Regions from separate parts of the Halobacillus sp. Marseille-Q1614 genome, predicted to be linked through region 2. Evidence: predicted binding sites of a transcription regulator. Region 2 holds the regulator's gene; the other holds the start of a gene.
What was found. Region 2 encodes NrdR, which represses ribonucleotide reductase genes. Its sites were predicted from a motif close to AACACNATATATNGTGTT; they were not measured.

Region 1: the regulator NrdR is predicted to act here: its motif matches at 5,732-5,749, upstream of HUS26_RS05345 (vitamin B12-dependent ribonucleotide reductase).

The regions. Positions count from the first base shown of each region.
Region 1 covers NZ_CADDWH010000001.1:1,063,031-1,079,434, reverse strand. The annotation lists gene HUS26_RS05365 (YqhR family membrane protein) at 1-231, opposite strand, end outside; gene HUS26_RS05360 (SA1362 family protein) at 596-1,000, shown strand; gene HUS26_RS05355 (patatin-like phospholipase family protein) at 1,021-1,914, opposite strand; gene mntR (transcriptional regulator MntR) at 2,196-2,630, opposite strand; gene HUS26_RS05345 (vitamin B12-dependent ribonucleotide reductase) at 3,030-5,606, opposite strand; gene HUS26_RS05340 (rhodanese-like domain-containing protein) at 5,998-6,378, shown strand; gene gcvPB (aminomethyl-transferring glycine dehydrogenase subunit GcvPB) at 6,408-7,868, opposite strand; gene gcvPA (aminomethyl-transferring glycine dehydrogenase subunit GcvPA) at 7,861-9,210, opposite strand; gene gcvT (glycine cleavage system aminomethyltransferase GcvT) at 9,232-10,332, opposite strand; glycine riboswitch at 10,500-10,592, opposite strand; gene HUS26_RS05320 (DEAD/DEAH box helicase) at 10,759-12,396, shown strand; gene HUS26_RS05315 (YqhG family protein) at 12,393-13,193, shown strand; gene HUS26_RS05310 (YqzE family protein) at 13,196-13,372, opposite strand; gene HUS26_RS05305 (shikimate kinase) at 13,423-13,908, opposite strand; gene comGA (competence type IV pilus ATPase ComGA) at 14,009-15,001, shown strand; gene comGB (competence type IV pilus assembly protein ComGB) at 14,976-16,028, shown strand; gene comGC (competence type IV pilus major pilin ComGC) at 16,043-16,333, shown strand; gene HUS26_RS05285 (competence protein ComG) at 16,330-16,404, shown strand, end outside.
Region 2 covers NZ_CADDWH010000001.1:750,068-766,471, forward strand. The annotation lists gene HUS26_RS03670 (response regulator transcription factor) at 1-493, shown strand, start outside; gene pnpS (two-component system histidine kinase PnpS) at 495-2,246, shown strand; gene polA (DNA polymerase I) at 2,436-5,081, shown strand; gene mutM (DNA-formamidopyrimidine glycosylase) at 5,098-5,922, shown strand; gene HUS26_RS03690 (manganese efflux pump) at 5,984-6,583, shown strand; gene coaE (dephospho-CoA kinase) at 6,596-7,213, shown strand; gene HUS26_RS03700 (glyceraldehyde-3-phosphate dehydrogenase) at 7,532-8,566, shown strand; gene speD (adenosylmethionine decarboxylase) at 8,797-9,174, shown strand; gene HUS26_RS03710 (cytosolic protein) at 9,300-9,683, shown strand; gene nrdR (transcriptional regulator NrdR) at 9,714-10,178, shown strand; gene HUS26_RS03720 (replication initiation and membrane attachment family protein) at 10,237-11,583, shown strand; gene dnaI (primosomal protein DnaI) at 11,598-12,530, shown strand; gene ytxC (sporulation protein YtxC) at 12,644-13,468, shown strand; gene thrS (threonine--tRNA ligase) at 13,795-15,744, shown strand; ribosomal protein L20 leader region at 15,968-16,095, shown strand; gene infC (translation initiation factor IF-3) at 16,178-16,404, shown strand, end outside.

The DNA of each region.
Region 1 (16,404 bases), 310 kb from region 2:
CCCCACGATAATAACCGCTAAGATTTCCGCAAGCAGAGATCCAGTCCAATCAGTCTGCCAAAAAGAACGGAAAATAAAAGTCGCGGCCGATACTTGAGTAAAGTTAAAGTAGTAAAAGACACTCCCAAGTGTACTCCAGATCAAACCGGCCATAAATCCGATCGTCAGCGTCTTAGCAAGTACACTTTGCGGCGGCTCTTTTTGCTGCTGCTGTCTTGGTTTATCTGACATGTTCATCACCTCATTCTTATATTTTCCAAAAACATAAAATTCATGCTCTCCTTAGACGTTTTAAGGCTAGTGAATGACGGAAATTTGCGGTAAAATATTAAGTATAGATAAAGTAATTAAAAAAATATTCTGCAGTGACAGAAAGTCCGATATTTTTTAAAGAATATTATTTAAAATATAGGTAAAAATGAAAAGAGCTCTTTATGATAGTCTTCTTTTTTCGCATATTCAATAGACTTTCTATAAATAAGTCGGTTAAACTTTCAAAAATATGCAATTTGATGATAGAAGACGTCCTTATAGTGGTATAGGTACTATTAATGGGGTATTTCTAAACAGGATTTTAATGAAGGAGGTTCTATATATGTCAAGAAACTGGATGACATCACTGATTTATTCTCTTATCGCCCTGGCCATTTTTTACGTAGGGATTCAATTATTCACGAACACATCATCGTTTCTCTCTTCTATAATAATGATGATCGGTATTGCAGTCCTGATTTACGGCGCGCTTTATTTTTTCATACTTCGCCATCGTACAGGCGGAGGTGGAGGCGGCAGCCGCAATGAAATGAAAAAATATAAACAAGCTGTTAAGCAGTCCAAGCAAAAATACAAATCTCCAACTGTGAAACCTAAGAAAACACAGCCGTCACCAGTAAAGCCGTCTCTAATGCAGAAGAAGAAACAGCGCCGCAGAAGCGCTGCCCATCTCCGCGTGATTGAAGGACAGAAAAATAATAAAAGAAAAGATCGAGCCTCATTTTAAAATGAATGGCTCGATCTTTTTTATCTTGACCAGCGCTTTAAAAAAAGCGAAGCTTGATTTTTTCCGATCTCAAGAAGCTCTTGTTTCTGAGATTCGCTCAGGCAAAAATCTGTCGTCTGCACTCCTGTTACAGGGATAAAAATCACATCCCGGCTTTTTGTTACAGATATATAGCGGCCGTCATGTGCCTGCTTCATCGTCCGAAACAGAGCGTGAAACATCTGGATTGCATTTTTAATCTTTTGCTCGGGCAGCTGATCAGGAGGATCGCTCAACTGCATCCCAATAATCGGCCTTTTTCTTCTTCCGTGTTCATTTTCAAGCAGCCAGATTGGAAAGTTACTAAGCACGCCTCCATCGACTAAGAGCGAGCGTCCTTTCTTGCCGTGAAGTTTTACCGGCATAAAAAAATATGGAAGGCTTGAACTGATCCTTACAGCTTTGGCTACAGAAAAGGTGTGCGGATCTATGCCATAAACTTCCTGTAGATCATCTGGAATCACGACCATCCGTCCTAAGGTAAGATCGGAACATATGACTTTCAAACTGTTTTCAGGCAAGTGGGCAAAGGTCCGAATGCCTTTTTTAGAAAGCCACTTATCAATCAGCTGTTCGAGACGATTTCCTTTATAGAGCCCCATCCGGTAATAGAGAAACATCCATTTGGAAAATGGCATAATTCGATCAGTGAGCGGCTGATCAATAACTTTTTCCAAAGAGAGTTCTTCCAATATAATTTTTAAGTCTTTCGCTTTGTAACCGGCAGCGAGCAGGCTGGCCACAATGGCTCCTGCTGAGGTTCCCGCTAGACGCTGAAACTTATAATGGTTTTCTTCCAATACTTCAAGGGCTCCAATAAACGCTAAGGCTTTTACACCGCCACCTGAGAATACGCCATCTACATTCACGCCCATCCCCCCACGTTTTATATATAGAAGGGAAGGCGAATGTCTAGAACTTCACGATAAAAAAAGACGCCACTATTTCTGCAAAGCTTTGTGCTGACGTACGAGCAAATCACTTCGCTTTGGAGCGGACGAACGCCAAAGCCTCCATGCGAAAACCCTCACTCCGGAGTCTCGGATCACCCGTTATTCTGCAGGAGACTCGCGGTATTCACCAAGCAGATGTTTCTGCACCTAAAAAAGCTATCGAGACTTTCTCGACAGCCTAAAGACGACTTTTAGTCCGTCTTTTAATCTTCATTATTCTGTTCTTCGTTCTTGCGCTGAACTTCTCTTAATTCTTTAAGCCGTTCATTATTTTCGTCGAAATATTGGACTAAGTCTCCGATGCGATCAATTGAATTCCAGCTTAAGTGATGCTCAATGCCTTCTACATCTTCATAAATCTTATCTGCATCAACGCCGATAATCTCTAGAAACTGCTCGAGTAATTCATGGCGGTATACGAGGCGTTTGCCGATCTTCTTCCCTTTAGCTGTGAGAATCAGCCCGCGGTATTTTTCATAGTTCAAGTACTTGTCCCGGTCTAATTTCTGAACCATTTTCGTTACCGATGACGGGTGAACTTGCAGATTCTCTGCTATGTCAGAGACGCGGGCGTACCCTTTATCTTCAATTAATATGTAAATTTGTTCGATATAATCTTCCATACTTGGCGTCGGCATGGTAAACCCCCAATACAGCTTTCGGTATCTTTTCATGAAAATGATACACTAGATTCCCTTTAAAAACAAGGAAGCGGCCGTTCGAATAAAAGGGCTGGCCTATCCTATCTTATACTGGCACCGGGAACACAGATCGCTCGCTATTTGCAGATGCACGCCCGAGCCTCCACGAGTAACCCTCGGTGCGGCGGCTCGGATCGTCCATTTTTCATCATGTGTCTCTCATCTTTGCTCCCTTCTCCTTGTGAACCGAATATTTCCCTTAGTTACGCAATATTCCTTTCAACCAACAAAGCCTATCCTATTTATTTTCCAAACCTGACATTCATTTTCAGAAATTCAAAAAAACAGCTGCCGAGAATTTCTCGACAGCTTGTTTTATTTGCTTTTAATATTTGTTTATAGTCCACATTTCAGCTGGGCATTACAATTGGTGCATGTATTACAGCCGCCAATATCTTCAACCGTACCTTTGCGGCAGACCGGGCAGGTATCTCCCACCTCTGATCCAATGGTTACATTTGTTTTCTCAAGTTCATGGACAGTATCCATTAATACAACACGAGGCTTCTTATCCTCTTCAAATTCAAATTCGGTCTGCTCTCCATCAAAGGCGTTTTCTTCTGCCTTTAAAGTAAGAACCTGGCTGTCACGGCTTCCGTCTACATAGACTGTACCGCCTTTTGCACCTCCGTGATACAGGCGCTGATAAACTTTTTCTACCTGTTCCACTGAATAGCCTTTTGGTGCGTTTACCGTTTTAGAAATTGAGCTGTCGACCCAGCGCTGAATAATGCACTGTGTATCCGCGTGAGCTTCCGGTGTCATCGTCATGGCTGTTATAAACCAATCTGGAAGGTTTTCTGGATCCTGATCAGGATTTCTATCCAAATATTCCTTCACAATATCGGCTTTTACTTCAATAAATTTACCTAAACGGCCGCTTCTATAGTAAGAGAAGGAGAAGTAAGGCTCGAGCCCTGTACTTACTCCGACCATTGTTCCGGTACTTCCGGTAGGAGCAACAGTCAGAAGGTGAGAGTTACGGATTCCATATCTCAAAACACCCTCTTTAATATCCTCCGGCATATCTTTCATATAGCCGGTTTGGATGAAGTTTTCTCTTAATTGCCTCGTTTCTTCATCAGTTTTTCCAACTAAGAACGGGAAGCTTCCTTTTTCTGCAGCAAGTTCAATGGATGCGCGATAAGCGGTTGTTGCAATAACTTCAAAGATTTCATCAACCAGCTTATTACCTTTTTCAGAACCATATTCTGTTTCGCAGTAAATTAAAAGGTCATGAAGACCCATTACCCCAAGTCCGACACGCCGCTCTCCAAGTGCCTGCTTTTTATTTTCTTCTAGGAAGTAAGGAGTAGCATCGATAACGTTATCCTGCATTCTTACGCCTGTTGCCACTGTTCTCTTAAGCTTATCAAAGTCCACCTTCTTCGCTTCTTTATCTGCAACGGATGCAAGGTTAACAGCTGCTAGGTTACAAACAGAATATGGAGCAAGAGGCTGTTCTCCACATGGGTTAGTCGCTACCACTTTCTGGCCATATGCATTTGCATTTGTTTTTTCATTTGCATTATCAATAAAGAAAATGCCCGGCTCTGCTGAATATGTCGCACAAATGTTGATCAGGTTCCATAATTCAGCTGCTTGAACAGTACGATAGGTTTTAACTCCCATTCCTCGCGCTTCCCATTCCCGTACATCGCCGCTTTCCTGCCATTCTTCATTATAAACGGCCATTTCTTCCGGTGTGTACGATTCTACATCCGGAAATCTTAATCGATATTCGGTTTCATTTTCTACAGCTTCCATAAATTCCTTTGTAATACATACGGAAATATTGGCTCCTGTCAGAAAATCAGGGTTATTCACTGTATAAGTTCCGCCAGTACTCAGCTTTTCTTCTGCTTCACGAATGGCAGCTTCGGTAAAACCGCCAAGACCAGGCATTGATTTATAGTTCACAACGCTTTGATACAGGTCTCTTTCGGTTTCAGTTAAAGGAGTAAACTTCAGCTTGTCCTTCGCCAGGCTTTTAATCTGTTCATCTTCGGTATTCTCGATCAAATACCTCAGAATTCTTGGGTTCTGCATTTTTGAAATGATGAATTCAATAATATCAGGGTGCCAGTCCGACAGCATAATCATTTGTGCACCGCGTCTTGAACCTCCCTGCTCTACTAAGTGAGTCAGCTTGGCGATATCATCAAGCCAGGATACAGACCCGGAAGACTTTCCATTTACCCCTCGGGCAAGTGTGTTACGCGGTCTAAGAGTAGAACCATTTGTTCCAACACCGCCGCCTCGGGACATAATCTCCATAACCTGTTTGCGGTGATCAGAGATTCCTTCCCGTGAATCCTGAATGTAAGGCATAACATAACAATTAAAGTACGTAACGTCTGTATTTGACCCGGCTCCGTAAAGCACTCGTCCGGCAGGAATAAAGTTTAAGCTTGATAGTTCTTCATAAAACTTTTCAAAGCTTTCCTGTCTTTTCTGTTCATCCACTTCTACTGCAGAAAGACCGGTGGCATTCCGCAGTGCGATCTGCTCGTAATATACTTCCAGAGGTTTATCGATCGTGTCGAGATTTCGAGTGATTAATCCGGTTTCCCGCTCCTCTTCCCCTTCGAGCACATTCACGAATTCTGGTTCAACTTTTACCACTGCTTTGTGTGTCTGCCAGTCAATGTTCTGGATGAACCCAAATCCACGTGCTGGGAACTTTGGATCGTCTTTAACCGTCAGGACAACGAAATCCCCTTCAGATAAAGAGATCTTTTCCGTATCTTTAAAAGCATAGCGGTCGAGCATAACTAAGCGAGATACCCCGCTATGGGTCAGCTTCATATCTGGTGTAATTTCATGTACTTGTTCAAACTGTCTTATGTCTGCATTTAAGCGGTCAATATCAATTTTGGAGTTAGCGTCACTGCTAGTGGGCGTTATCTGCATCCAAACCTCTCCCTTCTTCCATGCTGCCGTAGAGGAAGCACGTAGAAACAAATATTTATAAGTCTATTAGTAACATACCACATTTACAAAATCTTAATCAATATATTGTACTGAAATATATTTCGACCTCCATATATTGTGTTATTGAACAACATTGTAGAACTTTGTCAATTTAAAAAACTTCCAATAAATCAAGTGAAACAGAGATAATGAAAGAAAAATACCTTCAATTTCTCTGCCACTAGATTTTTTCTCACTTGCATGATTGTAAATGATGGAGCGGGTTTCGTCCAAGAAAAATAATTATCATTCTCCTGAGCTTTTCAAATAAAAACTTTGAAATCAACCGCTATCCCTCATATAATAGATAGGGGAAGAGGGGGTAGAGAGAATGGAACTTTGGATTTTAATCGGAGCCATCGTCTTTTTAATCGGCTTTGGAATTTTCCGATATTTAAAAACTAGAAAAGTATTGAAAACCTTAACAGAAGATGAGTTTCGACAAGGATATAGAAAAGCGCAGCTGATCGATGTTCGTGAGCCTAAGGAATTTGAAGGGGGACATATTTTAGGAGCTAGAAATATTCCGTTGTCCCAGATGAGAAACCGGCTCGTTGAAATTCGCAAGGACAAGCCTGTCTATCTTTATTGTCAAAGCGGTGCCCGTTCCACACGTGCTGCACTCATGCTTGATAAAAAAGGGTATAAAGATTTAAACCAGCTGCAAGGCGGCTTTAAAAAATGGCACGGCAAAATTAAATCAAAAAATTAAAAGACGCTGCAGCTACGCAGCGTCTTTTTTTAGTTTTTCATATAACGCAAGACAGGTTTTCTGGCGGCTTTCGTTTCGTCCATACGACTGACAATCGTCGTATGGGGCGCCTCCTGTACGATTTCCGGGTTTTCTTTAGCTTCTTCTGCGATTTGAAGCATAGCATCGATAAATGCATCGAGCGTTTCTTTGGATTCTGTTTCTGTCGGCTCTGCCATAATCGCTTCCTCTACATTAATAGGGAAGTAGATCGTAGGAGGATGATAGCCAAAATCAAGCAGCCGTTTGGCGATATCAAGTGTACGGACTCCAAGTTTCTTCTGGTGCTTTCCAGATAAAATGAACTCATGCTTACAGTGCTGATCGAAAGGAAGTTCGTATTCCTTCTGCAGCCTGCGCATCATGTAGTTCGCGTTTAATACCGCATACTCACTTACTTTCTTTAATCCTTCTGCACCCATTGTACGGATATACGTATAGGCACGCACATTGATGCCGAAGTTGCCGTAATACGGCTTCACCCGGCCGATTGATTTAGGACGGTCATATTCGAACCCGAACTGATCATCTTTCTTAATCAGCACCGGCTTCGGCAAGTAAGGTTCAAACTCAGCAGTAACACCTACCGGCCCTGATCCTGGTCCACCGCCGCCGTGAGGGCCTGTGAACGTTTTATGAAGGTTTAAGTGCACGACATCAAATCCCATATCTCCCGGGCGCGCATAACCGAGGATAGCATTTAAGTTAGCTCCATCATAATAAAGCTTACCTCCTGCTTCATGGATGATAGAAGCCATTTCTTCAATATTCTCTTCGAAAAGTCCAAGCGTGTTAGGGTTTGTCAGCATTAAAGCAGCCGTCTGATCATCAACAACCCGTTTTAAATCCTCTAAATCGACAAGGCCGCGCTCATCAGATTTTACTGTTACAGCTTCAAAGCCGGCAACTGTTGCCGAAGCCGGGTTTGTTCCGTGAGCGGAATCAGGCACGATGACCTTCGTACGGTTATAATCCCCATTCGCCTCATGATAGGCACGGATCATCATTAAGCCGGTCCATTCTCCATGTGCTCCTGCAGCAGGCTGCAGGGTCACCGTATCCATCCCTGTAATTTCTGTCAAAGACTCCTGCAGATCGTACATCAGCCCTAAAGCTCCCTGAACCGTTGCCTCCGGCTGCAGCGGATGAATATGACTAAATCCTTCTATACGGGCAATATCTTCATTGACTTTCGGATTGTATTTCATTGTACATGATCCCAGCGGGTAAAAGCCTGAATCCACTCCATGATTTCTAGTGGACAGCCCTGTATAATGCCTCATAATTTGAAGTTCACTTACTTCAGGAAGGTCAGGCGCTTCTTTTCTAACAAACGTTTCTCCCAGCATCTCGTCTATATCTGTTTCCGGCACATCGAATTCCGGCAGGCTGAAGCCTGTACGGCTTTCCTGGCTCAGTTCAAAAATTAATGGAAAGTCCTGATTAGCCACAAATATCCCCCATTTCTTTTACGAAATGATCAATCTCTTTTTTTGTACGTACTTCCGTGACCGCAACGAGCATATGTCCCTGTAATTCTGTGAAGTCTCGGTTTAAGTCATAACCGCCGATGACTCCTTTTTCAAGAAGCTTCTCATTCACCTGGCTGACGTCATGCTTAACGTTGACAACGAGTTCATTAAAGAACGCCCCTTTAAAAGCTGTTGCAAAACCGGCTGATTCAAGCTGTTTTTTCATATAGGCAGCTTTCTGAATATTCATCCAGGACATTCGTTTTAAACCCTGCTTCCCTAGAGAAGATAGTGCAACTGAAGAGGCTAGAGCGTTTAACGCCTGGTTTGAACAAATATTAGACGTCGCTTTATCCCGGCGGATATGCTGCTCTCGCGCCTGAAGTGTCAATACAAAACCGCGGCGGCCTTCTTCATCATTTGTCTGTCCGACTAAACGGCCGGGTACTTTTCTCATCAGTTTCTTCGTTGTCGCGAAATAGCCGCAGTGAGGTCCTCCGTATTGGGCAGGAATTCCAAACACCTGTGTGTCACCAACGACGATATCCGCGCCAAATTCGCCTGGAGGTGTTAAATAACCAAGAGCTAATGGGTTGCTTGAAGCAATCAGCATCGCTTTTTTCTGGCTGTCCACGAGCTTTTTCACTTGATCAAGCGGCTCCACCTGACCGAAGAAATTAGGATATTGCACAACTACGCTCGCCGTTTCTTCATCGAGCTCTCTTTCCAGATGATCTAAATCTGTCATACCATCTTTGTGATCGATTTCAACAACTTCAAGATTAGGCCCCTTCACGTAAGAGTGAATGACAGCCAGGGACTCAGGGTGAATCGCTTTTGAAACGAGCACTTTTTTCTTCTTCGTCTGTCCTGCTGAAAGGTTTACAGCTTCGGCAAGAGCAGTTCCTCCGTCATACATTGACGAGTTAGCGACATCCATACCTGTTAATTCGCAAATCATTGTTTGGAATTCAAAGATCGCCTGCAGCTCTCCTTGAGAGATTTCCGGCTGATACGGAGTGTAAGCCGTATAAAATTCCGACCTCGAAATGACATGGTCTACAATAGAAGGAATATAGTGATCATAAACCCCGGCCCCTAGAAAGCTGGTATGGCTTTTTGTGTTGACATTTTGACCGGCCAGCTCGGTTAACTCTTTCGTCAGGGCGTATTCATTTTTAGGCGGCTTAATGTTCAGTTCACCCTGATAACGAATGTTTTCCGGGATATCTGCAAATAATTCATCTGTGGAAGATACGTTGATTGTTTCCAGCATTTCTTTTTTATCTTTTTCAGTCATCGGTAAATAGCGAAATTCCATGTTCAAACCCTCCCTCTTTCTCTACCTTTTGTAAAATGGAGTCGGCACTACTTTTGCACGTAATTTGCGCTTTCGAACTTGTACTTCAACCTCTGTGCCGGCTTCTGTATATTTTGTATTAAGCAGGGCTAATCCGACATTTTTACCAAGTGTCGGCGATTGAGTCCCTGTAGTCACAAAACCAACCTCTTTATCCCCGTCAAAAACCTGGTAGCCTGTGCGCGGAATTCCTTTATCTATCATTTCAATACCGACAAGCTTACGCGATAACCCTTCTTCTTTCTGCTTTTTCAAAGCTTCCTTGCCAATAAAATCTTCTTCTTTCTTAAGCTTAACAGCAAATCCAAGACCCGCTTCGAGCGGCGAAATTTCCGCGCTGAGCTCCTGGCCATAGAGAGCCAGATTGGCTTCAAACCTTAGTGTGTCCCTTGCTCCAAGTCCGACGGGCTGGACTCCATATTCAGCTCCTGCCTCAAGAATGGCTTGCCATAGATCCGGTCCTGAAGCACTCGGAAGGTAAATTTCAAAGCCGTCCTCACCCGTATAGCCGGTGCGGGAAACAATCGCTTTGTCTTTGACTCCTTTAAACGAAACATCCTGCAGAAAGCGAAAGAATTTAATAGAAGAAAGATCTTCATTGGTCAGCTGCTGAAGAGTTTTTTCTGCATGCGGACCTTGAAGAGCCAATTGGACATAGTCATCCGATACATCTGTAATCGTTACTTTTTCCTCTTGATGAGACTTAAGCCAATCCACATCTTTCTCACGGTTGGCTGCGTTCACTACTAGTAAATAATTGTTTTCATCAAGCATGTAAACAATTAAATCATCAACTGTGCCGCCGTCCTCATAGCACATAATTGTGTACTGGGCTTTTCCTTTTTCTAGTTTTGAAATATCATTCGTTAACATCTTTTGAAGGAAAGCAAGACTTCCTTCTCCTTCTACCAGTACTTCACCCATATGAGATACATCAAAGAGGCCCGCCTTTTTCCGTGTAGCTTCATGTTCTTTCTTTATACTTGAGAATTGAACAGGCAGGTCCCATCCGCCAAAATCAATGGTTTTGGCCCCTTGTTTTTGATATTCATCAAAGAGAGGGGTACGTTTTAAGTCAGCCATTCTCTCACTCCTCGCCCAATTTTTTCCATAATAAAAGAGACTCCACCGCTTATACAGGAGTCTCTGTCCGTTCACCAGAAAGTTTCACGTTGTCCATACGTTCCATTACGCACCTAACGCTTGCTTCTTGGGTGGTTTATTCCTTTGATAAACACTCTCCAGAGCTGCGTCCTACAGAGGTCTGCTTTGCCTGAGAGATTCACAATTTCTTGCTTGCTCCTTCGGCGCTACGTTTATGTAGACTCTCCCCCTGCAGTCATTCGCTTTAGTATTTAGTTAGATTGATCTGGGTATACTAACCTTTAAAGCTTACGACAAAACTCTCTTAATTTCAGCTTCATTATACCATAGCGTTCTTTGTCGTACAGGTCAGATTTTAAAATTTCAAAAAAATCTTACGACGATTGCGTTTTAGGAGGTATACAGATGATTGATATACATTATGATGAGCCATTTATTAAAGAATTAAACACACGTTTGGATCAATCAGATTCCTTATGTTCCTGGGAAGAATTTAAGCTGGCTTATAAAAGCTTGAAGCTGCAGGCCATTCCTTCATTTGACGGGCTGCTTTCTATTGAACAGCTTCCCCATATAAATTTTCTTGAGCATCAGGTGAAAGCTTGTGAAACGGTCGTTCATGAAATGAATGGACGGGCAATCCTGGCTGATGAAGTAGGACTGGGAAAAACGCTTGAAGCCGGGTTAATTTTAAAAGAATATATGATCCGCGGCATGGCGAAAAAAGTTCTAATCTTAACACCCGCTTCTCTCGTCAATCAGTGGATCCAGGAATTAAGCGAAAAGTTCTATATACAAGCTGCTGCTCCAAGAAAAAAACATGCCGATTGGAAAAACTGGGACGTGACGGTCACCTCCATTGATATGGCAAAAAGAGAAAACCACCGTGAAGAAATTTTAGAAATTGATTATGACCTGATTATTATCGATGAAGCTCATAAGCTGAAAAACCATCAAACGAAAAATTACCAGTTTGTTAAGCAGCTGAAAAAGACATACTGCCTTCTCTTAACAGCTACGCCGATCCAAAACCATCTGAGCGATCTGTTTAACTTAGTGTCGATTTTAAAACCGGGGTATCTAGGAGATTTAACTTCCTTTAAGAAGAAATATAAAAATGTACAGCTGGACGAACAAGACACACAGCAGCACATTCATTCCTTGCTAAGCAAGCTGATGATCCGAAATTTAAGAAAAGATACCGGCCTTGACTCCTCTAAAAGGAAAGTTAAAAACATCAGCCTGGCTTTCAATGAAGAGGAACAGCAGTTTTATAATGATTTAGAAGAAATTCGGACCTCTTATCCATCTTTCACCTGGCTGACGCTCGCTAAAGAGCTTTGTTCTTCCAGAGAGGCCTGCTACATGTCGCTAAAATCCATGAATGATAAGCAGCCTTCAGAATTACTTACTCAGTTAATGGAAAGACTGGGGACTCTGCCTCATCCTACTAAAGCAGAGAAAATGGCCGATCTAATCGAACAATCCGGGGAAAAGTTCATCGTTTTTACAGAGTACCGGGCCAGCCAGTTTTACCTGCAGTGGTTTCTGCAGCAGCGCGGCATCTCTTCAGTTCCATTCAGCGGAAAGTTCAACAAAAGTAAGCGTGACTGGATGAAACAGCTGTTTAAAACAAGAGCTCAGGTCATGGTAGCTACTGAAGCGGGAGCTGAAGGAATTAACCTGCAGTTTTGTCACAACATGATTAATTATGACCTGCCTTGGAACCCTATGAGATTAGAACAGCGAATCGGGCGGATTCACCGATTCGGTCAGGAATCTGATGTTAACATTTATAATTTTTCGATTAAAAACACGCTCGAAGACCACATTATGACACTGCTCTATGAAAAGATTCAGCTGTTCCAAAATGCGGTCGGCGACCTTGATGCCATTTTGGAAAAAATACCTGGCGGAAGCTTTGAACGTCACGTGCAGACGATTCTTCAGGAATCCGAATCCCAGGGAGAAATCGATATTAAGATGAAAAACTTAGTAAGCTATGTTGAATACTCCGCAAACGAAAGGAAGGAATCAAGTTGACGTCTAACCCGCATTATGAATTTACGAAAGAATTCTTTTCGATAAATGGCTGTACGTTGGAAGAGAGAAACGGCAAGTTTTTAAAAGTCCAGCTTACCCAGGAGATGGATGAAGCTCTAATGAACCGTCCCTTTTACTGGCATTATATTAAGAAGATGAACAGGGCGGGTGATCCGATGAGCTTGTCATTTAAAGATATCAGCTTAGGCGATGAGGAAGATGGTGTGTTCCTCCATGCCGGGACACCGAAACTTCACCAGATATACGATTTTGCCCTTAGTAAAGGAAAGTTCACCCGGCTGTATGAATCGATCGCTCACCAGTCGACCCACCTTCCGCTGCAGCCCTGGATGTTTGTCAATTTACAGCTTACCTTTAGAGGGAAACAGACGCGGAATGAAATCCTGTCTCTAGGACTCAATTTAATAAACGGGATGGTATTATCAAACGCCATGGAAAAAATAAAAGACCTCCCGCTAACACCGAAGGTCTCTGACTTCACGTTTCCTATGACGCCTCTGATTCGTTTAGAAAGCGGCTATAACCGGCTTATCCAGTATGCGGAAGACTATATTACTCAAATGAGCAGCACTTGGGCGGTAGAATCAGAAGAACAGCTGAACACAGAAAAGGGACTGCTGGATGACTTTTATACAAGAGATGATATGGAAGAGGAAACCTATATGAAAGAAGCTGAACAGCTTGAGGTCCGCTATAAGCCGAGAATCACTCTTACAACAGCTAATGGCGGCTTGTTCTATCTTTCTCTTTATACAGGACAAAAAGTAGCCCAATAAGGCTACTTTTTGTTTTTTCGTCTTATCATTTTTAAGGCAAAAGGCAAAAGTCCGAACCAGTAAGATGTACTTCGTTTTGAAGGCTTAGCTTGCTTTTTCTCCATTTTCTCTTCCTTGGTCATGTGCATATGCCTGATCATTTCTTCAGTGAGAAACTGTGCATACTCGCTTTTCTTCATTATTCCATCCCGCCTTTTTAACATCATCTGTCTTTATTATGTCCCGGTGGCTAGATGTTTAGACAGGAGAGTATTTCTTCAGCAATTTCTTCTGGTTCTTTTTTATCCACCTTTATAGTGTGCGTAGCCGCCGACTGATAGAGTGGAAGGCGATCCTGATAGCGCTGCTTATTTTCCTCTTTCTGCCCGGACCAAAGCGGACGAGTGGTATCCTCTTTAAGCCGCTCATCAATCGTATCAAAAGAAGCATCAAGGAAAATGACCGTTTGATCTATCAGCCAATCACGATTCTCTTTCGAAAGAATCACCCCGCCTCCAGTTGAAACAATCACTTTGCCTCTTATCGACTTAAGCAAATCCGTCTCGGCATTTCGAAAGTAGTCCTCCCCGTAATTTTTAAAAATTTGTGGAATCTCCATACCTTCCTTCCGCTCAATTTCCTGATCCATCTCTATGTATTCATAATTTAATTTCTTACTCAGCAGAGAGGCAACGGTAGACTTCCCGCTTCCCATATAACCGATAAGATAAATCATTTTTCATTCCTCCTTTAATCTTTATCGTTTAAGGCAGGATTTTACTATTTCATGTCGAATAATACAACTATGAAAAAATAAAATGAGGTGATATATGCCAGTGAGTACAGTAGCTCTTAATGCCAAGGAAATTATTACTTCAGCCATAAAGCAATCCGCGTCAGATATTCACTTTTCCCCCTATAAAGAGAAGACTAGCATTTATTTCCGAGTTCATGGAGAACGGCTCTTCTACTCTTCCATGCCAAGTCTGACGTACCAGAAACTGCTTGCCTACTTTAAGTTTACCTCAGGTATGGATATCGGGGAAGTGACAAAACCACAAAACGGTGCATTAGAACACCGTACGAAAAATTCCCTTTACAGCCTCCGCCTTTCCACATTACCCACCACAGCCTTTGAAAGCCTGGCCATTCGCATTCTCTCTCCTCACGAACACCTTCAGATCCAGCGGCTATTCCTTTTTCCCTCTCAATTACAGGTGATTAAACGATGGCTTTCCCACAAAAGCGGAATGATCCTCTTTACAGGGGCCACAGGAAGTGGAAAAACGACTACTCTATACGCCCTGCTTCAGTCCCTCATGAAAAACCAATCTTTCCAGACGATCACACTCGAAGACCCGATTGAGAAAAATTTAAATGAAATTATTCAAGTCCAGGTAAATGAACGAGCCGGTGTCACTTACGATACGGGTTTAAAAGCAGCATTAAGACATGACCCTGACCTGCTTATGGTCGGAGAGATCAGAGACCAGGAAACCGCACACTTCGCTTTCAGGGCAGCGCTAAGCGGCCATCTTGTTATCAGTACCATCCATGCAAAAGATGCCTATGGTACCATCCAGCGCTTGAAAGAAATGAAGATCCAGCCTGCAGATTTAGAACAGACGCTGATTGCGATTGCCGCCCAGCAGCTGGTCCCGTTAAGAAGTATGGGAAATACTCCGTCTCGCGCGGCTATCATCGAGCTATTGGAAAAAGAAACTCTGCAAAAGGCGATTCATAATAAACCGCCTGCAGAGGATCCTTCCTATCAGACCTTTTCTTCATTAAGGAGGAAAGCCTATGCCCTCGGCTTTACATCCATTTAGACGCTTGCGAGAGGGTAAATCATTATCCATAAAAAAACAGATTACTTACTTAAACCGGCTGAGCAAACTGCTGAATAAAGGCTATCCAATTTTAGGTTCCTTAAAAATGGCAAGCTGGGACCCTGCTTTTCATAAAATATCCAGCCAATTGATGGATGAACTAAACAGCGGCAGTCCGATTGATACTGCCTTTAAAAAAGCAAATTTTTCACCTCGTGTTGTAGCTTTCCTGTACTTCGCAAGAATCCATAAAGATTTACCCCTGATCATTCAGCAGTGCGCAGATCTGTTGGAACTCCAATATAATTATTCCAAAAAGCTCAGTGATTCCCTGAGATACCCCCTGCTTCTATTCATCTTTTTAATTCTTTCTTTTACAGTCATTAAACATACGATACTGCCCAGTTTTCAGACGCTGTTTAATGACAGCAGCGCACAGCCGTGGAGCCTGATGATATTAGATACAGTCGATATTTTAATAACCTCCATTTTTTTCACCTTTGTGGCCTTAATATGCTTCTGTGCAGGCTTTTATGCTTTAAAGCATCGACTTTCAACCAGCCAGCTCCTTAATATTTACGAAAAGATTCCAATAGCAAAAAATTACCTTATGTTTACGGTCACCTTTTCATTTGCTACGCACTTAAGCTCTTTATTAAAAGCCGGCCTCTCTTTGAAACCTGCGCTTGAACTCATCAAAGATCAGAACCGAAGCCCCTACATTTCTTATTATGCTGATCACATTCTTAAGCAGTTAAACGAAGGACAGCTGCTCGGAGCTTCTGTGCAGTCATGTTCATTCCTTCGCGAAGAGATGACATCTATTTTTCACCACACAACAGATTTACAAAATTTAAGCCGCGAACTGCAGGTATTATCTGAGCTGCTAATTGATCAGTTAAAAGAAAAATTGACGAAAATTATTCTAATCCTGCAGCCGGTTTTCTTTTTAGGAGTCGCTTGTATCGTTGTTTTAATCTACGCTTCAATTATGCTCCCCCTCTATCAATGGCTAAATGAAATATAAAAGGAGAGAGACTCATGTTTAATCAAAAAGGATTCACTCTTATTGAAATGCTGATCGTACTGCTTATTATTTCGGTACTTCTTATGATTGCCATTCCGAACCTGACGAATAACACGGATAGTGTCCGTGAAAAAGGGTGCGAAGCTCTAGTGCTGACAGCTGAAGCGCAGATAGAAGCTTATTATATTGATCATGATAATTATCCAGAATCCATTACTGCTCTAGTAACTGAAGGATATTTAAACTCAGCGGAATGTCCTAATGGCGATCCCTTAGAAGAAAAAGTACAGCTGCCAAACGGATGAATGACCGTGGTTACACACTAAGCGAAGTCGTGCTTGTGCTTACCATGATTACGACCCTTCTTCTTCTTGCG
Region 2 (16,404 bases):
TCAAAAGCAGGTCCAGACGCCGATATTAATGCTGACGGCCAAAGATGACGAGTTTGATAAAGTGCTTGGACTTGAGCTCGGTGCGGATGATTACTTAACAAAACCGTTCAGCCCAAGAGAAGTGCTGGCAAGAATTAAGGCGATTTTACGCCGAATGGTTCGTGAACCTTCCGAAGAGGATTCCTCTCCTAGCATTAAAGTAGCAGACCTTATGATATATCCGGAGCAATATGAGGCTACCATCAACGGCGAGCCGTTAACATTTACTCCTAAAGAATTCGAGCTGCTCTATTACTTAGGCCAGAATTTAGGGAGAGTACTTTCTAGAGACCAGCTGCTTAGTGCGGTTTGGAATTATGATTTCGCCGGAGATACACGCATCGTAGATGTCCATGTCAGTCACCTGCGGGAAAAAATCGAGCCGGATACAAAGAAACCAGTGTATATAAAAACAATCAGAGGTCTAGGGTACAAAATGGAGGTCCCTAAATAACATGAGGTCCAATACGCGTCCTTTACTTACTTATACGGTTCTCGTCATCATTGTGATGATCAGCTTAGGCATACTGTTAGCACAGCTGACACGAAGCTATTTCATTACAATATTTGAAGAGAGAATCTCCGTAGAAAGTGAGTATTTTGTTAACTATGTAAAAGGATACCTTGAGGATGAAGACATATCGACGGATACTCTTCATCGGTTTAGTGATCAATTAAATACGAGTATTCTTTATGTTACCGCAGATGAAGAACTGGTTCTTGATACAGTAAGCGCAAATAAGGAAATAACTAGCGAGGATAAGTCGGTTATATTAGCTTCAATCAATAATACAGACGAGGAGCAAAAGGGACGTCTGCTTGAAGACGTGTTTTACTATACCACTTCCCTGACAGTGGATAATACAGCGGGGACACTTGTTTTGATATCTCCTGTTACTTCTTTATCAACAATTACTAAAAACATCTGGCTGATTATTGGGCTGACACTGCTTCTAGGACTAACCGCTATTTTCTTTATCGGTTTTAATATTTTTTCGAAATACGTGCGGCCGATTCGCTCAGCTGCTGATGTGGCGAATGAATTAGCGAAGGGGAATTATAAAGCAAGAACCTACGAAGGGCAGTTCGGTGAGGCAGGACAGCTCAGCCAGTCAATCAATATTCTGGCGAGAAATTTACAGCAGATGACGAGTTCAAAGGGCATGCAGGAAAACCAATTAGAGGCAGTCATTAACAATATGGGCAGCGGTCTCGTCCTCATAGATGAAAAAGGTTATATCCTGTTGGTAAACCGTGCATTTTTGAAGAATTTCGGCGGTGAAAAGAAGAGCTATGTAGGATATTTATATCATGACGCAATTCCCTACACAGCAATTCATGAAACCGTACAAAATGTATATATGTTTGAAGAAACGGTCAGGGAAAACTTTCTTCTGCCGATTCATATTGACCATAAGCATCTGGAAGTTACAGGAGCTCCTATCTTCAGCGAAAAGAATGCATGGAAGGGAGTCGTCCTCGTTTTCCATGATATTACTGATATGAAAAAGCTTGAGCAGATGCGCAAGGATTTTGTGGCAAATGTTTCCCATGAATTAAAGACCCCCATTACTTCGATTCGTGGCTTTTCGGAAACCCTGCTTGACGGGGCAATGAAAGATGAAGCCATGCTTGAGAGATTTCTGCAGATTATTTTAAAAGAAAGCGGCCGGCTTCAGTCGCTTATTCAAGATCTGCTAGAACTTTCCAAAGTAGAAAGGGAAGACTTTCATTTAACACTGGAACAAATTAAATTCCATAAGTTTCTGCTCGACCTCGTTCCCTTAATTGAACAGCAGGCAGACAAAAAAAAGATCAATATACGGACGGAGATCGATGGAGAAGCGATTGTAGAAGGAGATTCGAGCCGCTTAAAGCAGGTATTTATTAACCTTCTCTCAAATGCTGTCAATTACACAGGAGAAGGCGGCGAGGTGAAATTAGCATTTGAAGAACATGAAGATGAAGTTTTTGTCCGGGTGACAGATAATGGTGTAGGGATACCCGAAGAGGAAATCTCGCGTATCTTTGAACGTTTTTATCGCGTGGATAAAGCGAGAAGCCGTAATTCAGGCGGAACCGGACTTGGGCTTGCGATTGTGAAGCACATTGTAGAAGCTCACCATGGAACGGTTCAGGTAGAAAGTAAAATCGATCAAGGAACAACCTTCACCGTCATTCTTCCTAAGGAATTTACAAATAATTAATAATACTTTGGAATTATATTAACAAACCCTTGGTATTCTATCATTGAAACCCTTTCATCCAAGGTGTTTTCTCTTTAAGCAGAAGTTATTATAACTTCTGCTTTTTTTTGCTTTTCTGATCTTTTTCTTCTCGCTGATGAACATGGTAAAATAGAAAGTATGATGTTTAAGTGTGAGGAGCTGAACGATATGGCAGAAAAAGTAGTATTAATCGATGGAAACAGCATTGCTTACCGGGCCTTTTTCGCATTGCCTTTACTAAACAATGATAAAGGTGTATACACAAACGCTGTGTACGGTTTTACCACAATGCTTTTAAAAATTTTAGAAGAGGATAAGCCTGATCATCTGCTCGTTGCCTTTGATGCGGGTAAAACAACCTTCAGGCATAAGACATACACAGAATATAAAGGTGGACGTCAGAAAACTCCGCCGGAATTATCAGAACAGTTCCCTGTTTTAAAAGAACTGCTTGATGCTTTTGGCATTCCTTATTATCAGCTGGAACAGTATGAAGCAGATGATATTATCGGAACGTTAGCCACTCAGGCTGATGGCCAAAAGTATGATGTCAAGGTGATTTCAGGCGATAAAGACCTGCTTCAGCTTGTCACTGAGCGGACCAAGGTGACACTAACGAAAAAAGGGATTACGAATGTGGATACGTATGACCCCGCCTTTTTAGAAGAGAAAATCGGCATTCGCCCGGATCAAGTTATAGACTTTAAAGCACTGATGGGAGACAGCTCGGATAATATCCCCGGCGTTCCGGGTGTAGGTGAAAAAACGGCGGTTAAGCTGCTGAAACAATTTGATAAACTTGAGAATCTCTATGAAAACCTTGATGAGGTAAGCGGCAAAAAACTTAAAGAAAAGCTTGAAACAAACAAAGATGAAGCCTTTATGAGCAAACAGCTGGTGACGATCGAGAGAGAAGCTCCTATAGAGGTTGCTTTAAGCGACATTGCTTATAAGGGCTATGAATCTCACAAAGTAACATCTGTCTTCCGTGAATTAGGATTTCAGTCCCTCATTTCACGTGTCTCTGATCAGGACGAGGAACCGAAAGAAACATCTGACCAGGAATGGGAGCCGGTGGATGTGAAAGTAATTAAAGACATTGAAGACGACATGATAACCGGGAAAGAAGCATTAGTTGTCGAAATGCTTCAGGAGAATTATCATCACTCTCCGATCGCCGGCATTTCAATTGTTAACAAAGACAACAGCTATTTTATTTCGATAGAGGACGCCAAGAAGTCTAAGGGGTTCTGTGACTGGGCAGAAGATGATTCAAAAGAAAAGTGGGTCTTCGACGCTAAGCGTACACACGTGGCATTAAGGCATCACGGAATTAGTCTGCAGGGGGTCACATTCGATTTATTGTTAGCGTCTTATTTAATCAACCCCTCGGAAAACAATCATGATATTCCAGCGATCGCCCACCGTATGAACGAACGTGCTGTTAAATACGATGAAGAAGTCTACGGAAAAGGAGCTAAGATGAAGCTTCCTGACGATGACAGTATCCTGCAAGAGCATACTGTTAGAAAATCAGAAGTCCTCTACCGTTTAAAAGAAAATATGGAAGAACAGCTTGAAGCTAATGAGCAGATGGAGCTATTTAAAGAGCTTGAAATGCCTTTAGCGCTGATTTTAGGTGAGATGGAATATTGCGGTGTTAAAGTGGATGTCGAGCGGTTAAAAGAAATGAAAGATGATTTACAGCAAAGACTGGATCAAGTGAAAAGTGAGATATATGAACTTGCGGGTGAGGAATTTAATTTGAATTCACCAAAACAGCTTGGGCCGATACTATTTGAGAAGCTCGGCCTTCCAGTGATCAAAAAAACCAAAACAGGCTACTCTACTTCTGCTGATGTATTAGAGCAGCTAGAGGACCAGCACGAAGTTGTCGCTAAAATCCTACTGTACCGCCAGCTTGGGAAGCTGCAGTCCACTTATATTGAAGGCCTTCTGAAGGTAGTGGACGAGAAATCAAATAAGATTCACACCCGTTTTAATCAAGCTCTTACACAGACAGGGAGACTTAGCTCGATTGAGCCTAATTTGCAGAACATCCCGATTCGGCTGGAAGAAGGAAGGAAAATCAGACAGGCTTTCGTTCCTTCCAAGGAAGGCTGGGTGATCTTTGCAAGTGATTATTCTCAAATTGAATTGAGAGTTTTAGCCCACATTGCACAGGATGAAAAATTAATAGAAGCCTTCAGAGAAGGCAGAGATATTCATACACAGACAGCAAGTGAAGTGTTTGACGTGCCGCACGATAAAGTCACTTCGAATATGAGAAGACAGGCAAAAGCCGTAAACTTTGGAATTGTTTACGGGATCAGCGATTACGGATTATCACAGAGCCTTGGAATTACAAGAAAAGAAGCCAAGCTGTTTATCGATAAGTATTTAGACAGCTATCCTGGAGTAAAAGAATACATGGATGAATCGATCCAAAATGCGAAGAGGCTCGGGTATGTATCTACATTTATGAACCGAAGAAGATATCTGCCTGATATTACGAGCCGTAATTTTAATAAAAGAAGCTTTGCAGAACGTACGGCTATGAACACACCTATTCAGGGGAGTGCCGCTGACATCATTAAGAAAGCGATGATTGATTTGGACGAACGGCTGAAAAAAGAGAACCTGCAGGCCCACATGCTTCTTCAGGTGCATGATGAACTCATCCTGGAAGCGCCTGAGTCTGAAGTTGAACAGTTAGCCAAAGTGGTTGCCGATGTGATGGAACATACGATCGAACTAGATGTTCCGCTTGAAGTGGATCACTCCTATGGCCCGACATGGTATGATGCAAAGTAGATGAGGAGAATGAAAGATGCCGGAACTGCCTGAAGTAGAAACAGTTCGGAAGACGTTAAAAAACTTAATATTGAAAAAAGAAATTCAAGATGTTTCAATTTTTTGGGGGAATATTATAAAAAAACCGCAAGATCCGGAAATATTTAAATCGTGGCTCAAGGGTCAGACGATGCAGGAAATTAAACGTCAGGGGAAGTTTCTGGTTTTTGAGATGGATGACATTTCCATGGTGTCTCACTTGCGAATGGAAGGCAAATTTGGTGTGTATGAATCAGCTGTTCCACGCCCGAAGCATACCCATGTCATATTCCATTTCACCGATGGCACAGAGCTCCGTTACAATGATGTTCGTAAATTTGGAACGATGCACTTGTTTCCTAAAGGGGAAGAAAGTAAAGAAAAGCCTTTAAATCAGCTGGGACCAGATCCTTTTGCTCCTGCTTTTACGATTGATTACTTTTATGAAAAGCTTAAAAAGACAAGCAGAAACATTAAAGCCGTATTATTAGACCAGTCGGTAGTAGCAGGCCTTGGAAATATTTATGTGGATGAGGCCCTATATCGTGCGCGGGTGCATCCTGAGCGGATATCAAAAGAACTCACCTTCGAGGAAGCACGGCGTGTCAGAGATGCCAGCATCGAAACGATCGTTGAAGCTGTTGAGCAGGGAGGCACAACGATACGGTCCTATTTAAACGGACAGGGTGAAATGGGAATGTTTCAGCAGAAGCTCAATGTTTATGGAAAAGAAGATACTGAATGTCCCGGCTGCGGCACGGTGATTATTAAGCTGCGAGTCAGCGGCCGGGGCACCCATATTTGTCCTGAGTGCCAGTGCTGACACGAAAAGAGGAAGCGGCCCATATACTATTTCACATTCATGAATAGCTGAGGTGAAATAGGTGGGGACTGCTGTTTTTCTTTTTTTATTTGTAATTGCTGTCAGTATGGATAGCTTTGGCATCGGCTGTATCATTGGGATGAAAGGTATTCAGTTATCGAATAGAGCCATTCTTGGAATTGCGTGTTTGTCGGGGTTGTTCTTTTTAGGGTCGGCAATGGCTGGTTTTTTATTGCTTCCATACGTCGATGCTGATTTGTTTGAGTGGCTGGGTGCGCTTGCTTTTATAGTGCTCGGGGCTTTCTTTCTAATCAATAATCTTCGTCAAAATGAAGAAGAAGACGTCACCTCAGTGTGGAAGCAGCCGGTTCATGTTCTGCAGGCTCCAGAATCCGCAGACATCGACCGCTCAGGGGGCATTAAAGGGAAAGAGGTCTTTTTGCTTGGGATCGCTTTATCGCTTGATACTATTGGCGCCGGGATAAGCGGTGTGTTTATTGGCATTCCGCCTTTTACTGCAGCCGCTTTGATTTTTGTGCTGACAAGTGCCATGCTTTACGGCGGCCTTAAGTGCGGAGCGAGGCTGAGTCATAAACTTGAGTACCTGTCCTCACTTCCGGGAATATTACTCATTTTAATCGGCCTAATAAAAATAGTGTAAGGAGGCAGCTGTTTGGGTATTGTAATTGGTTTAACAGGCAGCATTGCTACAGGAAAAAGCACGGTCTCTCAAATGTTTAAACATTTTGAGATTCCTGTAGTAGATGCTGATATTATTTCCAGAGAAGTGGTTAATCCTGGGGAACCGGCATATAAAGAAATTGTAGAGCAATTTAGTGAAGAGATCTTAAATGAAGACGGGGCCATTAACCGAAAAGAGCTCGGCAAGGTCATTTTTAGAGATAAAGAGAAGAGAAATATACTTAATCGCATCGTTCATCCCCAAGTAAGAAAAGAAATGAAAAGACAGCGTGACGGTTATTTAGCCAGAGGAGACAAAGCGGTCGTTCTGGATATCCCTTTATTATTTGAGAGCAAGCTCACAGACTATGTGGATCGCACTCTTGTTGTATATGTGGATTCAGAGACACAGCTGAAGCGTCTGATGGCGAGGGACGAGTCTAAAGAAGCGGAAGCGATGGAGCGGATTCGCTCCCAAATTCCAGCTTCTAAAAAAGCCGAATGGGCAGACGCAGTCATTGATAATTCCGGCACTCGTGAGCAAAGTTTCGAACAGTTAAAGGCTATACTTACCAATTGGGGAGTCATTGAAGAAGATGATAAAGCGTAGACTTTATCATCTTCTTTTTTTGTTCAGGTACGCGTCTGCTCAAAAACGGAGTGGTTAAGGCTTGCGAGTGAGGAAGGTAGATGATGAGATGTGAAACCCCACGAAGTAGTTCTACGTATGCCGGCATCGAACACCCGGAATTATGTGGGGCAATTTAGGCGAATAGGCGTGCATTTTTTTGTGAAAAATGAGTGTAGCCTTTAATAAAAAGTTGACATAGCTTTTTTAATAAAAATAGGCTACAAAAGCGTTTTCAATGTGTTATACTAATTCTGAAAAATAATTTAAAGGGTATATCACATATAGGAGGCTTGTCTTATGGAGAAAACAAGAGTGGCTATAAATGGTCTGGGGAGAATTGGGAGAATGGTCTTCAGGAAGGCGGTTCTCGATGAGTCAATCGAGCTTGTAGCGGTCAATGCAAGTTATCCTCCTGAAACGATGGCACATATGCTCAAATATGACAGTGTGCACGGCCGATTTGAAGGTGAAATTGAACCTATTAAAAATGGGTTATTAATTAATAAAAAAACAGTTCAGCTTTGTTCTACAAGAAATCCCTTAGAGCTGCCATGGGATGAATTAAATGTTGATATTGTTATTGAAGCAACAGGTAAATTCAGAACCCAGGAAGAAGCAGCTCTTCATATTCAGGCTGGTGCTAAAAAGGTCATCATTACAGCTCCAGGTAAATCAGTGGATTCAACTATTGTAATGGGAGTTAATGAAGATGTTTATAACCCGGAAGAACATAATGTAATCTCGAATGCTTCCTGTACGACAAACTGTTTAGCACCAGTGGTCAAAGTACTGGAAGACGAGTTTGGAATTGAAAACGGGCTTATGACAACAGTTCATGCTTTTACAAATGATCAGAAAAACTTAGATAATCCACATAAGGACTTAAGACGTGCCCGCGGCTGCACTCAGTCGATCATTCCTACGTCAACAGGAGCTGCCAAAGCCCTCGGTGAGGTTATTCCTTCCTTGAAGGGAAAACTCAATGGGATGGCGCTCCGAGTGCCTACCCCGAATGTTTCGCTTGTTGATTTAGTGGTTGACTTAAAAGAAGATGTCACGGAAGAAAAAGTAAACCAGGCCTTTAAGCGAGTCAGCCAGGGTGAAATGAAAGGGTTCCTAGAGTTTAGCGATGAGCCGCTTGTCTCTATTGATTACACGACATCTCCGGCTTCTGCAATTGTCGACGGATTATCTACACAGGTTATGGGTGACAGAAAAGTGAAAGTGCTGGCCTGGTACGATAATGAATGGGGTTACTCCTGCAGAGTCGTAGACTTGGCGAAACATGTCGGCAAGTTCCTGAAACAAGAAAAACCAGCAAAAGTTTCTTAATAACTAGAAAAACTTCCCTTTGTATCTTATAATAAGCACCATCGGTATTTTTAAAAAGTTTCTTGCAAAAATGGGATAAACCGTATATACTTTTTTTGAACTTCTGAATACTGTCCGTTTCATGTCTGCTCAAAGGGTTAGGACCTCTCAGGACTAACTTTCCCCCGTGGTAGTACATGTCTGTTTATTCAGTAGTCAAATTAGTCACTGTACAAAAAGGGGGATCCTAAATGGATACAATGGGAAGACATGTAATAGCTGAATTATGGGATTGTAATGAAGATAAATTAAACGATATGAGTTATATCGAGCAGGTATTTGTGGATGCTGCTCTTAAAGCAGGTGCTGAAGTACGTGAAGTAGCTTTTCACAAATTTGCTCCTCATGGAGTCAGCGGAGTAGTAATCATTTCTGAATCTCATTTAACGATTCACAGTTTTCCAGAGCATGGATATGCAAGTATTGATGTGTATACGTGCGGCGACCGGATTGATCCAAATGTAGCGGCACAGTTTATTGTTGATTCTCTTGAAGCAGGAAGAAATGAAACGGTTGAAGTTCCAAGAGGAATGGGACCGGTAGAAGTCCAACAGTCACGCGCTTTATAATATGAACAAAATCACACAGGGGATCCTGTGTGATTTTTTTATCCTTCGGTCTCTCACCCTTACTTTTCTTTTTAATAAAACGTGTTAAAATAAATACAGATCATGTCGAATTTTCGTAAGGGGTAATGTCATTGAAAAGGTTTATATCGAAATATTTCAGCAATCACACGGAAACGAGTGAAACTCATAAGGATCCCGAGTTAGTCACTCATTACTATAAAGCAAAGAGAGATGAAGTTTTTCAGGCGGTCGAAGCTCTATTTCCATCTCCTTCAGAAAAAGTAGCGCTTTCCAAAGAACGTGGAGAAATCTCAATTAATTATAAGGGGAAACGAAAGGCGTTTGTAGTGGCTACCATAATTATGGTTCGTCCATTTGAAACAGCTGTCGATTTTTCAGTAACGACAGATTCAGGCGGTCCAATTGATTTTGGTTTCAGCCATAATTTAATTGTCGATGCGTACGAAAAATTAAACCGTCAGTTCACAAGACACGATAAAGCTCAGTAGATTAGAAAAGATATGTGGAGATGATTAACTTTGAAGTGTCCGAATTGCCACTATAAAAGCACTCGGGTTTTAGACTCGAGACCTATAGAAGATGGCCATGCCATCCGCAGACGGCGAGAATGTGAGAAGTGCGAGTTCCGTTATACAACATTCGAACGATTGGAAGAAGTACCTCTTATTGTCGTCAAAAAAGAGGGGACACGCGAAGAGTTCAGTCGGGAAAAACTTATGCGTGGACTTATTCGAGCCTGTGAAAAACGTCCGGTAGCCGTAGAAGAACTCGAAAAGGTAACGCAGAAAATCGAGAAGGATTTACGAAACCGGGGAGTTTCTGAAGTCCAAAGCAAAGATATCGGGGAAATGGTAATGGGCCATTTATCTGCAATCGATGAGGTCGCCTATGTTAGATTTGCGTCTGTCTACAGACAGTTTAAAGATATTAATGTTTTTATTGATGAACTAAAAGAATTAATTAAGCATGAAGATAAAGAATGAGCCCCTTCATCGGCTCATTTTCTTTTTCAAGTGATAGGGAGAAAGGGGGAGATAACTAGTGGATTCTTCAATTGGCAAAATTCTTCCTGTAGATGGTTTTATCATTACAAAGACAGGAGTTACACCAAAAGACGACCATTCTGCACTAACTCACTTATATCAGCCTATCTTAGGACAGCTGCCGATTTCTATTTACCAGTTTCTGTGCAGTGAGCATGAGACAAGCAAAGAAATACAAAAACAGACCCATCATACGCTGATGACTTATTTATCCACGCCGCTTGATAAATTCTATGATGCAAGACGGCTGCTTGAGGCGATCGGTTTGCTGAAAACGTATGTCAGCAAACAAGAGAACAGAGTGTATATTTATGAGATTTGTCCTCCATTTTCTCCTGAGGAATTTTTCAAAGATACATTTCTTTCTCTGCTGCTGCAGCATGAAATTGGGAATGATAAATTCAATCAGCTCAAACTGCGTTTTCAAAGAGAAGAGACTTCTCTAGAGGGATACGAAGAAATTACGGCTTCTTTTGATGATATCTTTCATCAGCGCCTGCCCGTGTCTATGAAAGAGGATATGCCTTCACCTCAGCAGAAGGATAAAGGGCCGGTTAAGAAGGGGCCGATCATTCTGAACAACCGTATAGATTTTAACTGGCTGGAGGAAGCACTCAAACAGCGGATGTACCCTTCCCAAAAGATACTTAGTGGAATCAATAAAAAATTGATTGTTCAGCTGGCCTCTCTCTATAATCTGACCACTACAGAAATAGAGCGGGCGCTTACGTGGGCGATCAACGATGAAAATGAATTGGATGTTGAAGAGTTCAAATCAGCTTGCCACGATTTCATGAAGAAAAATAAATCAACAGCTGACGTGGAAAATACCCGCGAGAAAGTAGCCGCTTCTTCTGATTCGTCCTTAAGTAAAGAGGAGCAGTTTGTACAAATGCTGGAACAGATTTCTCCAAAAGAGCTTCTTGAAGACGTGTCTTATGGAAACCAAGCTGCGGATGGGGATCTGCGGATGATCCGTGATGTTATGACAGAACAAGGTCTTTCACCAGGAGTTATGAACGTGCTTGTTCACTATGTGCTGTTGAAAACAGACATGAAGCTGTCTAAACCATACCTTGAAAAAATTGCAAGTCACTGGACGAGAAAAAATGTAACTACGGTGCGGCAGGCTATGAACCTGGCGAAAGCGGAGCACCAGAAATACCAGCAGTGGGGACGACAGAGATCGTCTTACCGTAAACAGAGCAAAGAAGTCATACCTGAATGGTTTAAGAAACAGGATGAAAAAAGGGAACAGCAGGAACAGACAGCTTCTGCTTCTATTGATACGAATGAAATTGCCGAGAGAATCCGAAAACTGTCGAGCAACAATAATGGAGCGTAAGGAGGTGGCAGCTTATGGAGCCGATTCAAACGTCGCTGCAGAAGTGGATGAAAAGTCACAATGAATTTCAGAAGCGTTTTAATGGGATGAAAAAATCTGTATTAAATGATCCTGAAGTTCAGCAGATTATGAAAGAAAATCCATCATTAACGAAAGAAGCTGTGGAGAAGCAGCTGATTAAGTTTTATGAATACCAATCACAATCTAAGAATTGTGAGAAATGCCCGTCACGCGAAGAGTGCATTAATATTTTGCCGGGGTATACGCCTGAAGCAACGGTTGAAGGAACGGAACTTAAGCTGGCTTACAACCTTTGCCAGAGGGAGAGGCGTCTTGAGCATCAACGAAAACAGAGGTCTCTCATAAACAGCCTGCATATACCAAGAGAAACTCTCGAAGCTACCTTAGACAGACTGGATGTTGAAGACCCAGAAAGAGGCGAAGCGGTTATGCAGACTGTGCAATATTTAGAAGGCATTGGAGATGAGCTGCCAAGTAAAGGTCTGTATTTTTGCGGTCCGTTCGGGGTAGGGAAAACTTATTTTCTCGGGGTTATTGCGAATGAATTAAGTAAAAAAAATATATCTTCCATGGTCATTTACATGCCTGAATTTGTCAGGGAAATCAAGTCGTCAATTAAAGATGATTCCATGAACGAAAAAATAGAAGCGTTCAAGAAAACGCCTGTATTAATGCTCGACGACATCGGAGCTGAATCTCAATCCTCCTGGTTTAGAGACGAGGTGCTCGGTTCGATCCTGCAATACCGCATGATGGAAAGACTGCCGGTATTTTTCACATCCAACTACAACCTAGAAGAGCTGGAGAAAATATTTATGACGAGCAATCGCGGAGAAGTGGATCAAGTTAAGGCTCAGCGAATTACTGAACGAATCAGGCAGCTGAGCAAGTCCGTTCCTGTGTATGGGAAAAACCGCCGTGGATAAGTAGAGTCATGTTTCTTTCAGTATCCACATATGTATAAAGTACAAAAGGTTTAGTTCCATTCACTCTGTAAGAATGGACAGGCTTTACACGTTGTGGTGAGGAGGAAGTGATGTTGGTCTGTGTTCAGTTCTCAAACCGTAAAGAGGCATTTTTATTTTATCAATTTCTTTTTGATACTAGTTCACGGCAGCAATTAAACGGAGAGATTAAAAAAGACCGCGGCAGCTGGAGTGTAGAAGTATATGAATCACAAAAAAATACCGCTCCCAGAGTCAGCCGGGCAATTACTAACATATTGTGCCGCCGCAAGCTAAACGCATGGATGGAAGGGATACTCCGTCATCGTTTTTATTATGAAGACAGGGACGAAATTGAAAGAGTCGTTAAATTATCATCTAAAATTAAAGAGGACCCGCCCGAAGGCGTCGTAATTCCTCCGATTGATCTTTATGTCGAGAGGTTCGTAAGGAAGGCAGTCATTGAACAGGAAGATATTTTGTTTGATGACCTTTCGGCTGACTGCTTAGAGTATCTGTATCATGACCTCTTGGACTTTACTGGAAAGCTTCTTGATGAGTACAAGCTAGAAGAAGCCCATCAAATGATGGTCGATTCCTGGCGCCGTCGAGTAAACAATAATGATACTGGAGTGCACCTTCTGCATGTGCTGTATGATGAAAGAGTTCGTTATTTTTATTCGGAGGGCAATGAAGTCAGGCGGGGGGAATTATTAAATTATTTAAAATCCCATCCCGATCCTCTCATCCAGAACCTCCCGGCCGATTGGGGAATCCTTCCGGCACTGATTTACTCACCTGAAGAACTTGTCATCTATTCAGATCGTCAGGGTGAAGCGAAGCTTGAATTGCTGATGAATATTTTTGAAGAAAAAGCAGTCTGGAAACCACTTTCTCATTTTCCTTTTCTAAAAGCTTGATTTCTTACTGGAATCCGGCTATAATACCTACATATTTAATATTAGGGCTTAGATGAGGACATGAACATGAAGTGACGCATGATTAGAGAGAGGAGCCGCCGGCTGAAAGCTCCTTCTTGACGACTTGGATGTTTACCACCTCGGAGCACTGTTCGTGAACGAATTCTAGTAATGAACAGCGTTTTATCCGCGTTAAGGACAAATGAAGCCGCATTTTCTGCGGGAATTTTGGGTGGAACCACGAGTGACAACGCTCGTCCCTTAGTTACAAGACTAAGGGGCGGGCGTTTTTATTTTTATAATAAAGATTAAGGAGTGAGGGACTTATGGCAGAAGAAGCTATTCAAATACAGTTTCCTGATGGGAATAAGAAAGAATTTGATAAAGGAACCACGGGAGAAGAGATTGCCCATTCAATCTCCCCCGGCTTAAGGAAACAGGCACTTGCTATTAAATTAGACGGGGAGCCTTATGATCTTCGTCGTCCCATTGAAAAAGATGGAGCGATTGAGATTTTAACATATAAAAATCCAGAAGGCATTGAAGTGCTGCGCCACTCGACAGCCCACTTAATGGCTCAGGCAATCAAACGGCTGTATGGAGAAGTGAAACTAGGAGTAGGCCCTGTAATTGAAAATGGTTTCTACTACGACATTGACTTAGATGAGTCACTGACTCCGGAGGATCTTCCAAAGATTGAAAAGGAAATGCAGCGTATCGTCGATGAAAATTTAGAGATTGAACGAATTGAGCTCTCCAGAGAAGAGGCAATCGAGAAGTATAAAGAAATCGGCGACGACCTTAAACTTGAATTGATCCATGACATTCCTGAAGAAGAAACGCTGACCATTTACAGGCAGGGGGAGTTTTTCGACCTATGCCGCGGCGTTCACGTTCCGCAGACAAGTAAAATAAAAATCTTTAAGCTGCTAAACATTTCAGGTGCCTACTGGAGAGGCGACAGCAACAATAAAATGCTTCAGCGTATATACGGTACAGCATTTGAAAAGCAGGCTCACCTCGACGAGTACATTAAAATGCGCGAAGAAGCGAAAGAACGTGATCACCGCAAGCTGGGTAAAGAACTTGGCTTGTTTACAGTTAACCAAAAAGTTGGTCAGGGCCTTCCGCTATGGCTGCCTAAGGGTGCGACCATCCGACGCAATATTGAAAGATATATTGTAGACACAGAAGAACGCCTGGGATACGACCACGTGTATACTCCAGTCCTTGGAAGCGTTGATCTTTATAAAACAAGCGGACACTGGGATCACTATAAAGATGATATGTTCCCGACACTTGAAATGGATAATGAAGACCTGGTGCTTCGTCCGATGAACTGTCCGCACCATATGATGGTTTATAAAAATGAATATTACAGCTACCGTAACCTCCCAGTACGTATTGCGGAATTAGGAACGATGCACCGTCATGAAATGTCGGGAGCCTTAGCCGGTCTGCAGCGTGTGCGGGCGATGACCTTAAATGATGCCCACATATTTGCCCGTCCGGACCAGTTAAAAGACGAATTCAAACGAGTTGTGAAGCTCGTTCAGCATGTATACCGTGATTTCGGCATTGACGACTATTACTTCCGTCTTTCTTATCGTGATCCGGAAGATAAAGAGAAATATGTGGATAACGATGAAATGTGGAACAAGGCCCAGGCAATGCTGAAAGAAACAATGGAAGACATGAACCTCGAGTATGTTGAAGCAGAAGGAGAAGCCGCGTTCTACGGTCCTAAGCTTGACGTTCAAGTGAAAACAGCTCTTGGAAAAGACGAAACGCTTTCGACTGTTCAGTTAGACTTCCACCTTCCCGAACGATTTGACCTTACGTATGTAGGAGAAGACGGAAAAGATCACCGTCCTGTTGTTATTCACCGCGGTGTCGTTTCTACTATGGAACGATTTGTGGCCTTTTTAATTGAAGAGTATAAAGGAGCGTTCCCAACTTGGCTGGCACCTGTTCAGGCCCGCATCATCCCTGTATCTGCTGAAGTTCACTTAGACTATGCAAAAGAGCTGGAAGATGAACTGAGAGAAGCAGGAGTTCGTGTGGAAGTAGATGAACGCGACGAGAAAATTGGATATAAAATTCGTGAAACTCAGACAGAGAAAATTCCATTTGCCCTCGTAGTCGGAGATCGTGAAATTGAGGATCGCTCAGTTAACGTAAGACGTTACAGTGAGAAAAATTCCGAAACGAAGTCAGTCGATGATTTCATTAAAGAAATTAAAAATGAAATTGACCAAAAGCTTTTAAATAAATAAGCGTACTGAAAAAAGTTCCCAGGGAGAAGGAAAAATACGAGTAGAAGAGAATAAATTTTTTCTAAATGATTAGGCCGGAAATATGCCGGCCTTTTCTTATTTGCTATTGATTTTGTACAAGTTTTCCTTTATTATCTATAAGGTAGCTTGCTTCAACGGATAAATGGTTGACACGAACTAGTAATACATGCTACTATTATTTAGGTAACTGAATGAACGGATCTGAGACAAGAAGAAGCACCCGCTTCTCACCTGATCGACGCTTTAGAAGCTGTTGGCAGGTTACTAATCCTTTTGTATTTTATAGGAGACGTGTGGGTGCAGTATGTGTACCTGCACTTTTTTTATGGAATGAAAAAAGACTTGTCGATGACGGATCTTATAAAAGGTTTCTAATATAAGTTGGAGGTGGCTAGTTATTAGCAAGGATAACATGAATGTTAATGAGAAAATTCGTGCACGCGAAGTACGGCTCATTGATGTAAACGGTGAACAGCTAGGTGTTAAATCAAAGAACGAAGCACTTGATATCGCTGCAAATGCGAATCTTGATCTAGTTATGGTAGCACCAAATGCGAAGCCTCCGGTGTGCCGTATCATGGACTATGGTAAGTATCGCTATGAGCAGCAAAAGAAAGAAAAAGAAGCTCGTAAGAACCA